2 regions of the Rhizobium sp. WYJ-E13 genome follow, and region 1 is predicted to be linked to the other one. Evidence: predicted binding sites of a transcription regulator. Region 1 holds the regulator's gene; the other holds the start of a gene.

Region 1 (5,018 bases):
GTCCTGACGTGCGCGACGCAACCGCCATGCTGTCCAAGGGTGCGCCGATCCAGCTGCGCGACATGGTCGTCGCCGACCCCCAGATCATCGGCAAGACCGTCAATGTCACGCTACTCGCCGATGCCAATATCGACAGCGCCAACAAGGGCCAGATCGACCTCACCGTCGATGAGAAGAACCGCAAGGTGAACGACAAGCAGCTCGGCTGGATGAACGAGCTGAAGGCGAGCGGTGCTCTCCACAAGCAGTTCAACACCGGCCTCTTCGTCAACGGCAATTCCAGCCGTCCCGAAGCTGCAGGTCTCGGCGTCGCTCTCATCGGCTCGCTCTACCTGATGCTGATCGTTCTCGTCCTTTCGCTGCCGATCGGCGTCGCCGCCTCGATCTACCTCGAGGAATTTGCGCCCAAGAACAAGCTGACGGACCTGATCGAAGTCAACATCAACAATCTCGCAGCCGTCCCGTCGATCGTCTACGGTCTGCTCGGCCTGTCGGTCTTCATCAACTTTGCCGGCCTGCCGCGTTCGGCATCGCTTGTCGGCGGGCTGGTGCTGGCACTGATGACGCTGCCGACGATCATCATCGCGACACGCGCGGCGCTTCGTGCCGTGCCGCCATCGATCCGCGCAGCCGCACTCGGCCTCGGCGCCTCGAAGATGCAGATGGTGTTCCACCATGTGCTGCCGCTCGCAATGCCCGGCATCCTGACCGGCACGATCATCGGCCTTGCCCACGCACTCGGCGAAACCGCGCCGCTGCTCCTGATCGGCATGGTCGCCTTCGTCGCCCAGGCGCCGACCACGCCGCTCGATCCTTCCACCGCACTTCCGGTGCAGGTCTACATGTGGGCCAACGAAGCCGAGCGTGCCTTCGTGGAAAGAACCTCGGGTGCCATCATCGTCCTGCTCCTGTTCCTGATCGTCATGAACCTCGGAGCTATCCTCTTGCGTCGTCGCTTTGAGCGCCGCTGGTAAACGGAGTAAAGATCATGAACATGTTGACGGAAGCTGCAGTCGAGAAGGCGCTGGACCAGAAAATGAACAACGTCCCGTATAAGATGATCGGTCAGGATGTCTCCGTCTATTACGGAGAGAAGCGCGCGCTTTTCGATGTCAATCTGAACATCCGCGAAAACACGGTGACCGCGCTCATCGGCCCGTCGGGCTGCGGCAAGTCCACCTTCCTGCGGTCGCTGAACCGCATGAACGACACGATCGACGGCTGCCGGGTCACCGGCAAGATCACGCTCGACGGCGATGACATCTACGATCCCGATATCGACGTCGTCGAACTGCGCGCCCGCGTCGGCATGGTGTTCCAGAAGCCGAACCCGTTCCCGAAGTCGATCTACGAAAACGTCTCCTACGGCCCGCGCATCCACGGCCTCGCCAAGTCCAAGGCAGACCTCGACCAGATCGTCGAGTCCAGCCTGCAGCGCGCCGGCCTCTGGAACGAAGTCAAGGACCGCGTGCATGAATCGGGTACCGGCCTTTCCGGCGGTCAGCAGCAGCGCCTGTGCATCGCGCGCGCCGTTGCCGTCAGCCCGGAAGTCATCCTGATGGACGAGCCCTGCTCGGCGCTGGACCCGATCGCGACTGCAAAGGTCGAAGAGCTGATCCACGAGCTGCGTGAAAACTACACCATCGTCATCGTGACGCATTCCATGCAGCAGGCCGCCCGCGTGTCACAGCGCACGGCCATGTTCCACCTCGGCAACCTGGTTGAGGAAAACGATACCGACAAGATGTTCACCAATCCGGACGATCCGCGCACCCAGGACTATATCATGGGCCGGTTCGGCTGATTTTGGCGATGTGAAGCCTTCCCGATTTTCGAGGACAAAGCCCCATGGCATCGACACATATTTTTTCCGCCTATGACGACGATCTGAAATTCCTGTCCCGGCGCATTTCCGAGATGGGTGGTCTTGCCGAACAGATGGTCGGCGAGGCCGTCCGTGCGCTGGTCAACGGCGATACGGCGCTCGCCCAGAAGGTCATTTCCGACGACGTGATCCTCGATCACGCGGAACGCGAAATCAACGACAAGGCGATCGTTACGATCGCCCGTCGCCAGCCGATGGCCTCCGACCTTCGTGAGATCATGGGTTCGATCCGCATCGCCGCCGACCTCGAGCGCGTCGGCGATCTCGGCAAGAACACCGCAAAGCGCGTCATCGCCGTGCAAAGCACCGGCGTTCCCCGCAAGCTTGCCCGCGGTCTCGAGCATCTCTCCGAACTGGCGCTCGTCCAGCTCAAGGAAGTGCTCGACGTCTACACGACGCGTTCGGCTGACAAGGCCAAGTCCATCCGTGAGCGCGACGACGAGATCGACGCGATGTACACCTCGCTGTTCCGCGAACTTCTGACCTACATGATGGAAGATCCGCGCAACATCACGAGCTGCACGCATCTTCTCTTCTGCGCCAAGAACATCGAACGCATCGGCGACCATGCGACCAACATCGCCGAGACGATCTACTACATGGCAACCGGCGCCCAGCCGGAGGGCGAACGTCCGAAGGACGACAGCTCCAATACCGTCGGTGCGGTCACGGAGTAATCCGGACCTGCCGATTGCATATGCGCGTCCCATGCGGGGGCGCGCATGGGTGCAGCCAATTCCGAGTTCCTGCATGATCCCTGCTTAAATCACCCCCGGTTTAAGGATCATGCATTAGGAGACTGACACGCATGATCCCAAGAGTTGCAGTTGTTGAAGATGAAGAGGCGCTGAGCGTGCTTCTCCGCTACAACCTCGAAGCGGAAGGTTTCGAGGTGGATACGATCCTCCGTGGCGACGAGGCCGAAATCCGGCTTCAGGAGCGCACGCCCGACCTGCTCATCCTCGACTGGATGCTGCCGGGCGTTTCCGGCATCGAGCTCTGCCGCCGGCTGCGCATGCGGCCGGAGACCGAGCGTCTGCCGATCATCATGCTGACGGCGCGCGGCGAAGAGAGCGAACGCGTTCGCGGCCTCTCGACCGGCGCGGACGACTATGTCGTCAAGCCCTTCTCCACGCCGGAACTTGTCGCCCGCGTCAAGGCGATGCTGCGTCGTGCCCGTCCGGAGGTTCTTTCCAGCGTTTTGAAGTGCGGGGATATCGAGCTCGATCGCGAAACCCATCGCGTTCATCGCAAGAGCCGTGAAGTCCGCCTCGGCCCGACCGAATTCCGCCTGCTCGAATTCCTGATGTCGTCGCCGGGCAGGGTCTTCTCCCGCTCGCAGCTTCTGGACGGCGTCTGGGGCCATGATATCTATGTGGACGAGCGCACGGTCGACGTCCATGTCGGCCGCCTGCGCAAGGCGCTGAACTTTTCCAACATGCAGGATGTCATCCGCACCGTTCGTGGCGCGGGATATTCCATGGAAGCCTGATCCGAGTGATCGGAGGTCCAGACGGGTCGCTCGGGTTCTCCCGGGCGGCCCGTTTGTCTATCCGGCTGCGTTTTTAGGAGTAGGCGTTGCCTCGCTCACACTTTGACCGACATGTTTCTTGCACCGCGAGGGCTGAAGCCATGATGGGGAGGGCTGCTATACGCCATCAGGAGACGTTAGCTTCGGCTCGCTCGTGCGGCCACCCTTGTCTCCCTTGATGTGATCATGGGGAGCTCAGGTCCAGACCGAGCATGCTGCTAAGGACAAAGGCGAGGAGCCCCACGCCGAGTAGCGCCAGCGCGAAGACTGCGGCCATCATGCCGCCCGTGCGCAGTACCGCTTGCCGCTCCCCCATCTCGCTTCGATCGTAATGCCACTTGATGGCGAAGAACATGGCCGTTCCCAAAGCGAGAACCTTGAACGTAACGAAGACTACAGGGACCCAATCCATATCAGATACTCTCATGTGCACCAGCTACGCGCCTTATGATCCCATCTTAGGCAAACGCATACGTCCTATTGTGCAAGGCTGATATGTAACAGCAGGGGGCGGTTTCCTGGCCTGTATCGTCGGGTTCGGGAATGACCGCTTAGGGCCGCCAGAAGGCTTTGAGCACTTATTGCCCCACCGACCAGTTCCACGCCAGGAGTTCAGCGATGGGAAAAAATTCGCCCCCCTGCGCGTCAGCGAAGAGGGGCGACGAATGCTGCATCTCTGGGCAAGGCGTGGATCAGGCGACCCGGACAGCCTTGCGGCGTTCGCTCATCGGCTGATAGGCGAGACGCTGGTGGTAGTTGCAATAGGGCGATGAATCCGGGGAGTCGCAGCCGCAAAAGTAGAAATCGTCCTTCATCGGATCGCCGACCGGCCATTTGCAGGTGCGTTCCGTGAGTTCCGTCAGGCCGAGGCGACGGGAGATAGGCACGACCACGTTTTTGGCCGGTACATATTCCATTTCCTCGACAGTTTCGATCTCGATCTCTTCCTTCAGGACAGTTGCGCCCTGCTGGCGGGTAACGGTGCGGGTGGTGATGCGAGACGCATAGTTCGGGGCGCGGGGAGCCGAGGTATTGCGCTTCGGTGCACGCGCAGCGGTTGCCGTGCCGCCGGCCTTGGCGCGGCCAGGAAGACTGAGCCGGTGAACCTTGCCGATAACAGCGTTTCTACTGACGCCGCCAAGTTGCGCTGCGATCTGGCTGGCGCTCAGCCCCTCCGACCAAAGCTTCTTGAGCTTTTCGACACGCTCGTCTGTCCAGTTCATGCCCTGTCTCCACCTTTCGCGTTGGTGATGGCAGAATCCCTCACCGTTGCCTCGGAAACTTCCAAAGCAAGAAACGCCCGATCAATTTTGGTGACTAGTTCCGCCGCATGCAGTCTAGTAATTGAACTTTAACCTAGTGTGAGCCTGACTCTGTGACAAGAGTCGCAGGAATCCGATGAATCCGAATTCGTAGTTTTCCCCAACTTGCTTCCCGAGAGAGTCATTTCTGCAACATTAGCTGTTGATAGACCTGTAAAGCCGATTACCGGCTTGACGCATGCGCTAAATCCTCAGTTTTGTTGACATTGCAGTGCGAAAAGTAAATAGTGGTCCGGGCCGCCGAAAGGCGGCATTTTTAATTTTTCGGACCTGGTTTTCT
Region 2 (5,018 bases), 860 kb from region 1:
TGAAGGCATTGCCGAGACCACCGCCGTCTTCACCGGGAGGCGGCGTCATTTCGGTGATGAGGCTGGGGCTCAGCGCAGACAAGCCATGCACAAACGTCGCCCAGAGGATCCACACCAGGAAAACCAGGCCAAGTACGGTGGCGATGCCGCAGAGCGTCAGCGCGATCATGCTGCCAATCTGGCGGCGGCGGTAAAGAGAACCTGAATAGGTAGCCATGATTACTCTCCCCTCTGCCTTGCCATACGCACCAGCATGAGCTTGGCAGCCGCCAGAACGACGAAAGTGACGACGAAGAGGATGAGGCCAAGGGCTGCGAGCGACGACCGGTAGAGGTCATCCGAAGCCTCGGCAAACTCGTTGGCGAGCGTCGCTGCGATCGAGGTGCCCGGCTCCATCAGCGACACAGCAATGTTATGGGTGTTGCCGAGCACGAAGGTCACCGCCATCGTCTCGCCGAGCGCGCGGCCGAGGCCAAGGAAGATGCCGCCGACGACCGCCGTACGGGTGTGCGGAATGACGATGTCGCGTACCACTTCCCACTTGGTCGAACCCAGCGCATAGGCCGATTCCTTCAGCTGTGCGGGGACGACCAGAAAGACATCGCGCATGACCGAGGAGATGAAGGGGATTATCATGATCGCCAGAACGATGCCTGACGTCAGCATGCCGATGCCGAGCGGAGCTCCGGAAAATAGCGCGCCGATCAGCGGGATCGGGCCTAGCCAGTCGATGAGCACTGGCTGGATGTAATCCGACATGAACGGAGCGAAGGTGAAGAGACCCCACATGCCGTAGATAATCGAGGGGATACCGGCCAGAAGCTCGACTGCACCGCCGATCGGCCCACGAATGGAGCGAGGCGCAACTTCAGTGATGAAAACTGCGATACCAAGGCTGACAGGAACGCCGATGATCATGGCGAGTGTGGAGGTGACCAGCGTGCCGTAGATCGGCACGAGGCCCGAAAACTGTTCAGCCACCGGATCCCATTCCGTGCCGGTCAGGAAGCCGAAGCCGAAGGTCCGGAACGCGAGAAGCCCGCCCATGGCCATTGAGATCGCCGCTGCCAGAAGGGCGGCGAGAACGAACAGGCCGCAGCCCAAAACTATCCAGAAAAAAATGCGATCGCCTGCGGCGCCGTCGCGGCGCTTCACGCCCGCGGTATCGGCGGGCAGCGATGCCAATGCTTCGCTCATATCCGTACGCTCTGCTGCTTTGAGGGGGTGTCAAAGGCATCAGGGACGAGAAGCAAAGCCTCCCGCCCCGACGGCAGTTTCGTCAGGATCAGCTCTTGAAAGAAGCCGTCCAGTAATCTTCGATCTGCTTCACCAGCGTGTCCGGAAGCGGAACGTAGTCAAGCGAGGACGCTTCCTTCTGGCCCTTTTCGAGAGCCCACTTGAAGAAAGAGAAAGCGGCCTTGGAGCGCTCGGCGTCCTTCGGCTCCTTGTACATGATCGCCCAGGTGGTTGCCGTGATCGGCCAGGCCTTTTCGCCCGGAGCGTTGGTCATGATCAGGTAGAAGTCCTGAGCCTTGCCCCATTCCGCGCTGGCAGCGGCAGCCGAGAAGCTTTCAGCGTTTGGCTTCGGATACTGGCCGGCAGCGTTCTGGATGAGAACGTAGGGCAGCTTGTTCTGCAGGGCATAAGCGTATTCGACGTAGCCGATCGAGTCCTTGACGCGGGTGACATAAGCTGCAACGCCTTCGTTGCCCTTGCCGCCGATGCCGACCGGCCAGTTGACGGCGGTGCCTTCACCGACCTTCGACTTCCAGTCCGGGTTTACCTTCGAGAAGAAGTTCGTCCAGTTGAAGGAGGTGCCCGAGCCGTCCGAACGGTGGACAACGGCGATCTGGCTGTCGGGCAGCTTCAGGCCCGGGTTCAGATCCGCGATGGCCTTGTCGTTCCACTTGGTGACGTTGCCGAGGTAGATGTCGGCGAGAACCTTGCCGGAGAGCTTCAGTTCGCCTGATTTGATGCCCTTAACGTTGATGACGGGTACGATGCCGCCGACAACGAGCGGGAACTGGCCGAAGCCGCCAGCCGTCAGATCTTCCGGCTTGAGCGGGGCGTCGGAAGCGCCGAAGTCAACCGTTGCAGCCTTGATCTGGGCGATACCGCCACCCGAACCGATCGACTGGTAGTTCAGCTTGTCGCCGGTTTCCTTGTTGTAGTCTGCCGACCACTTCGAAAGAACCGGGTAGACGAAGGTGGAGCCAGCGCCGGTAATATCTGCGGCAGAGGCCGAGACTGCCAGAGCGGCAACCAGGCCAGCGCCGAGGCAGGCCGAAAGAAGTTTCTTGGTGAGCATTTGCGACTCTTCCCTGATGGAACTAGAGGACGACGAGGTCCGGCGCCATGGAGGGGGTGTCCATTGTGGAGGGCGCTGAATTTCCTCGTCACGGGAAGGCGGGCTAGGCGCGTATTATTACGGTTTGATGACAGTTTGTGACGAGCGACAGGAAATGCAAAGCTGTGCATAAGCCTCTGAAGGCACTGACTTTCCCTATGAATCGCGCGCTGACAAAGCCTTGATGAAAGAGGTGCGGCCATATTGCCGCAGGACTGCGGTCGATTGCCGCAGCAATGTGTGAAAATGTCGTTTTCAGACGCCAAAACGCTCCGAAGACCGCCAGAGTGTGCTGCCGCAATCTACGCGGCATGCTCTTGAAGCTTGCTGGATATTTCGAGTGCCGACATAGGTTTTCCGATCAGATAACCTTGCAGTTGGTCGCAGCCGGCTGCACGCAGAATCGCCGCCTGGCGTGTATTCTCGATACCTTCGGCTGTCACGGGAATCTGCAGAGCGGTCGCCAGGGAAATCGTGGCCCTCAGAACATCGGTGCCATTCGAGGCTTGGTCGAGAGCGGACACGAGCGAACGGTCGATCTTCATGCGATCAAACCCGAACTCCGCAATGCGCCGATGCTTGCATAACCGCAGCCAAAGTCATCAAGCGCGAATTTCATGCCGACCTGTTTGAGGTGATCTATCGACCGGCGGCCTGTTCCGGGTTTGTCATCAGGACGCCTTCGGTGATCTCCAATGTCAGGCGCTTCGGATCGAAATCCAGCTCCTGCAGAAGCAGATCTTCGGCGGCAAATTCCGCGAAACGTTACCGACAGTGCCAAACCGGGGCCAATTCTTGGCGCTCGATCGATGTCTTCAGCATATGAACGCCGAGTGCATCGATAAGGCCGCACCTTTCGGCGAGCGGGATGAAGATCTCCGGGCTGATGTTTTCCGTTGGGCGCCGTCAACGTGCAAGTGCTTCAAGACCAGTGACGGCGCCTGTGGTGGCGGAGACGAGCGGCTGGAAAAAGGCTTCGATCGTACCATTACTGATAGCGCTCCGGAGCAAACCTTCCATTTCTGCGACCCTTTGGCGCTCCCGATCCAGCTCTGGATCGTATTCGATCACCCGGCCTCTGCCGCTCAAACCTTGATCACATAATCCTTGCGAGTCGTTTCGACGACTTCCCAGGTCCCCTCGAAGCCGGGCCTGAGGATCATCCGGTCGCCCGCCTTCAGATGAATCGGCTCGCCGCCGTCTTCGGTCACGATGGAATGGCCGGAGAGGATGCTGAAATATTCCCATTCCTCATAGACGATCCGCCACTTGCCCGGTGCCGCCTCCCAGATGCCGGCATAGAGGCCGCCGTCGGCCTCCTCGAGATTCCAGGTTCGAAATTGCGGATTGCCGGAAACGATGCGCTCGGCGGCGGGAGCGCCGACTTCCGGTTCGACGCCGTCGATATCGAAGGAGATCATGTTTGCCATGGTTATCGCACCGAGGTCAGAAGTTTCAGGCCGAAGCCCATGAAGATGACGCCGGCCGCAGCATCGAGTGTCTTGCGGCCGCGCGTATAGGCGTCAGCAAGGGCAGGGTTGCGCAGCACCGTCAGCACGAAGGAGTACCAGAGCGAGGAGACCAGAACCATGGTGGCGACGGCAGCAACACCCTGCATCCAGCTATGCTCGGCCGGCAGCGTTGCCGCAAAGAGCGAGGCGACGAAGAAAGCCGATTTCGGATTGGCGAGGTTGGTCGCAAGCCCTGAATAAAAAGCCTGCTTGGGGCCGATCCCCGCCCGCGCGGCCTGCGGCTCTCCTCGGCCAGCCTTCCGCCAGGTGTGCCAGACGAGCTTTGCACCGAGGAAACAGAGATAAAGCCCGCCCGCGACCTTCAGGAACAGATGGGCGAAGGGCGCCGCCGCAAAAAGCGCACTGATCCCCAGCCAGCCGGCAAGCCCCCAGCAGAAGGTGCCGAGGATGACGCCGGCGATGACGGCCACCGCGGCACTTCGCGACCCCTCCAGCGCCGTTCTGACGACGATGAAGAAGTTCGGCCCCGGCGTGATGGCGGCCACCGCCCAGATGGCTGCAACGGAGAGCAGGAACATGCAAGCCTTTGCTCAGATCTTCGACAGCGACTGTTCGAGATCGGCGATGATGTCCTTCACATCCTCGATGCCGACGGAGAGGCGCACCACGTCCGGCCCGGCGCCGGCGGCGATCTTCTGCTCGTCGGTCAGTTGCCGGTGCGTGGTGGAGGCCGGATGGATCACGAGGGAGCGCGTATCGCCGATATTGGCGAGATGCGAGAAGAGTTCCAAACCCTCGACCAGCGTCTTGCCTGCCTCGTAACCGCCCTTGACGCCGAAGGTGAAGACGGAACCTGGGCCTTTCGGCGAGTAGCGCTGCTGAAGAGCGTGATTCGGGTCGTCCTCCAGACCGGCATAGTTTACCCAGGCGATCTTCGAATGAGCCTTCAGCCATTTGGCGACATGAAGCGCGTTGTCGCAATGGCGTTGCATGCGCAGCGGCAGCGTCTCGATGCCGGTCAGGATCAGGAAAGCGTTGAAAGGCGAGATCGCAGGGCCAAGGTCGCGCAGGCCGAGCACGCGGCAGGCGATCGCGAAGGCGAAATTGCCGAAAGTCTGATGCAGCACGACGCCGTTATATTCCGGCCGCGGGCTGGACAGCATCGGGTAGTTGCCGGTCTTCGACCAGTCGAAAGTGCC

The links. Region 1 encodes PhoB, which activates phosphate uptake and scavenging genes when phosphate is short. Its sites were predicted from a motif close to TGTCATNNANCTGTCAT; they were not measured.
Region 2: a site for PhoB is predicted at 2,425-2,441, ahead of pstS (phosphate ABC transporter substrate-binding protein PstS). Genes of this name have one in related genera too.

What each region holds. Positions count from the first base shown of each region.
Region 1 is NZ_CP076853.1:148,550-153,567, forward strand. It holds gene pstA (phosphate ABC transporter permease PstA) at 1-974, shown strand, start outside; gene pstB (phosphate ABC transporter ATP-binding protein PstB) at 989-1,804, shown strand; gene phoU (phosphate signaling complex protein PhoU) at 1,849-2,562, shown strand; gene phoB (phosphate regulon transcriptional regulator PhoB) at 2,694-3,377, shown strand; gene KQ933_RS00750 (hypothetical protein) at 3,601-3,828, opposite strand; gene KQ933_RS00755 (GcrA family cell cycle regulator) at 4,109-4,639, opposite strand.
Region 2 is NZ_CP076853.1:1,008,514-1,013,531, reverse strand. It holds gene pstA (phosphate ABC transporter permease PstA) at 1-217, opposite strand, end outside; gene pstC (phosphate ABC transporter permease subunit PstC) at 220-1,197, opposite strand; gene pstS (phosphate ABC transporter substrate-binding protein PstS) at 1,286-2,308, opposite strand; partial or broken gene KQ933_RS05075 (EAL domain-containing protein) at 2,650-3,433, opposite strand; gene KQ933_RS05070 (cupin domain-containing protein) at 3,433-3,777, opposite strand; gene KQ933_RS05065 (LysE family transporter) at 3,780-4,397, opposite strand; gene KQ933_RS05060 (O-acetylhomoserine aminocarboxypropyltransferase) at 4,410-5,018, opposite strand, start outside.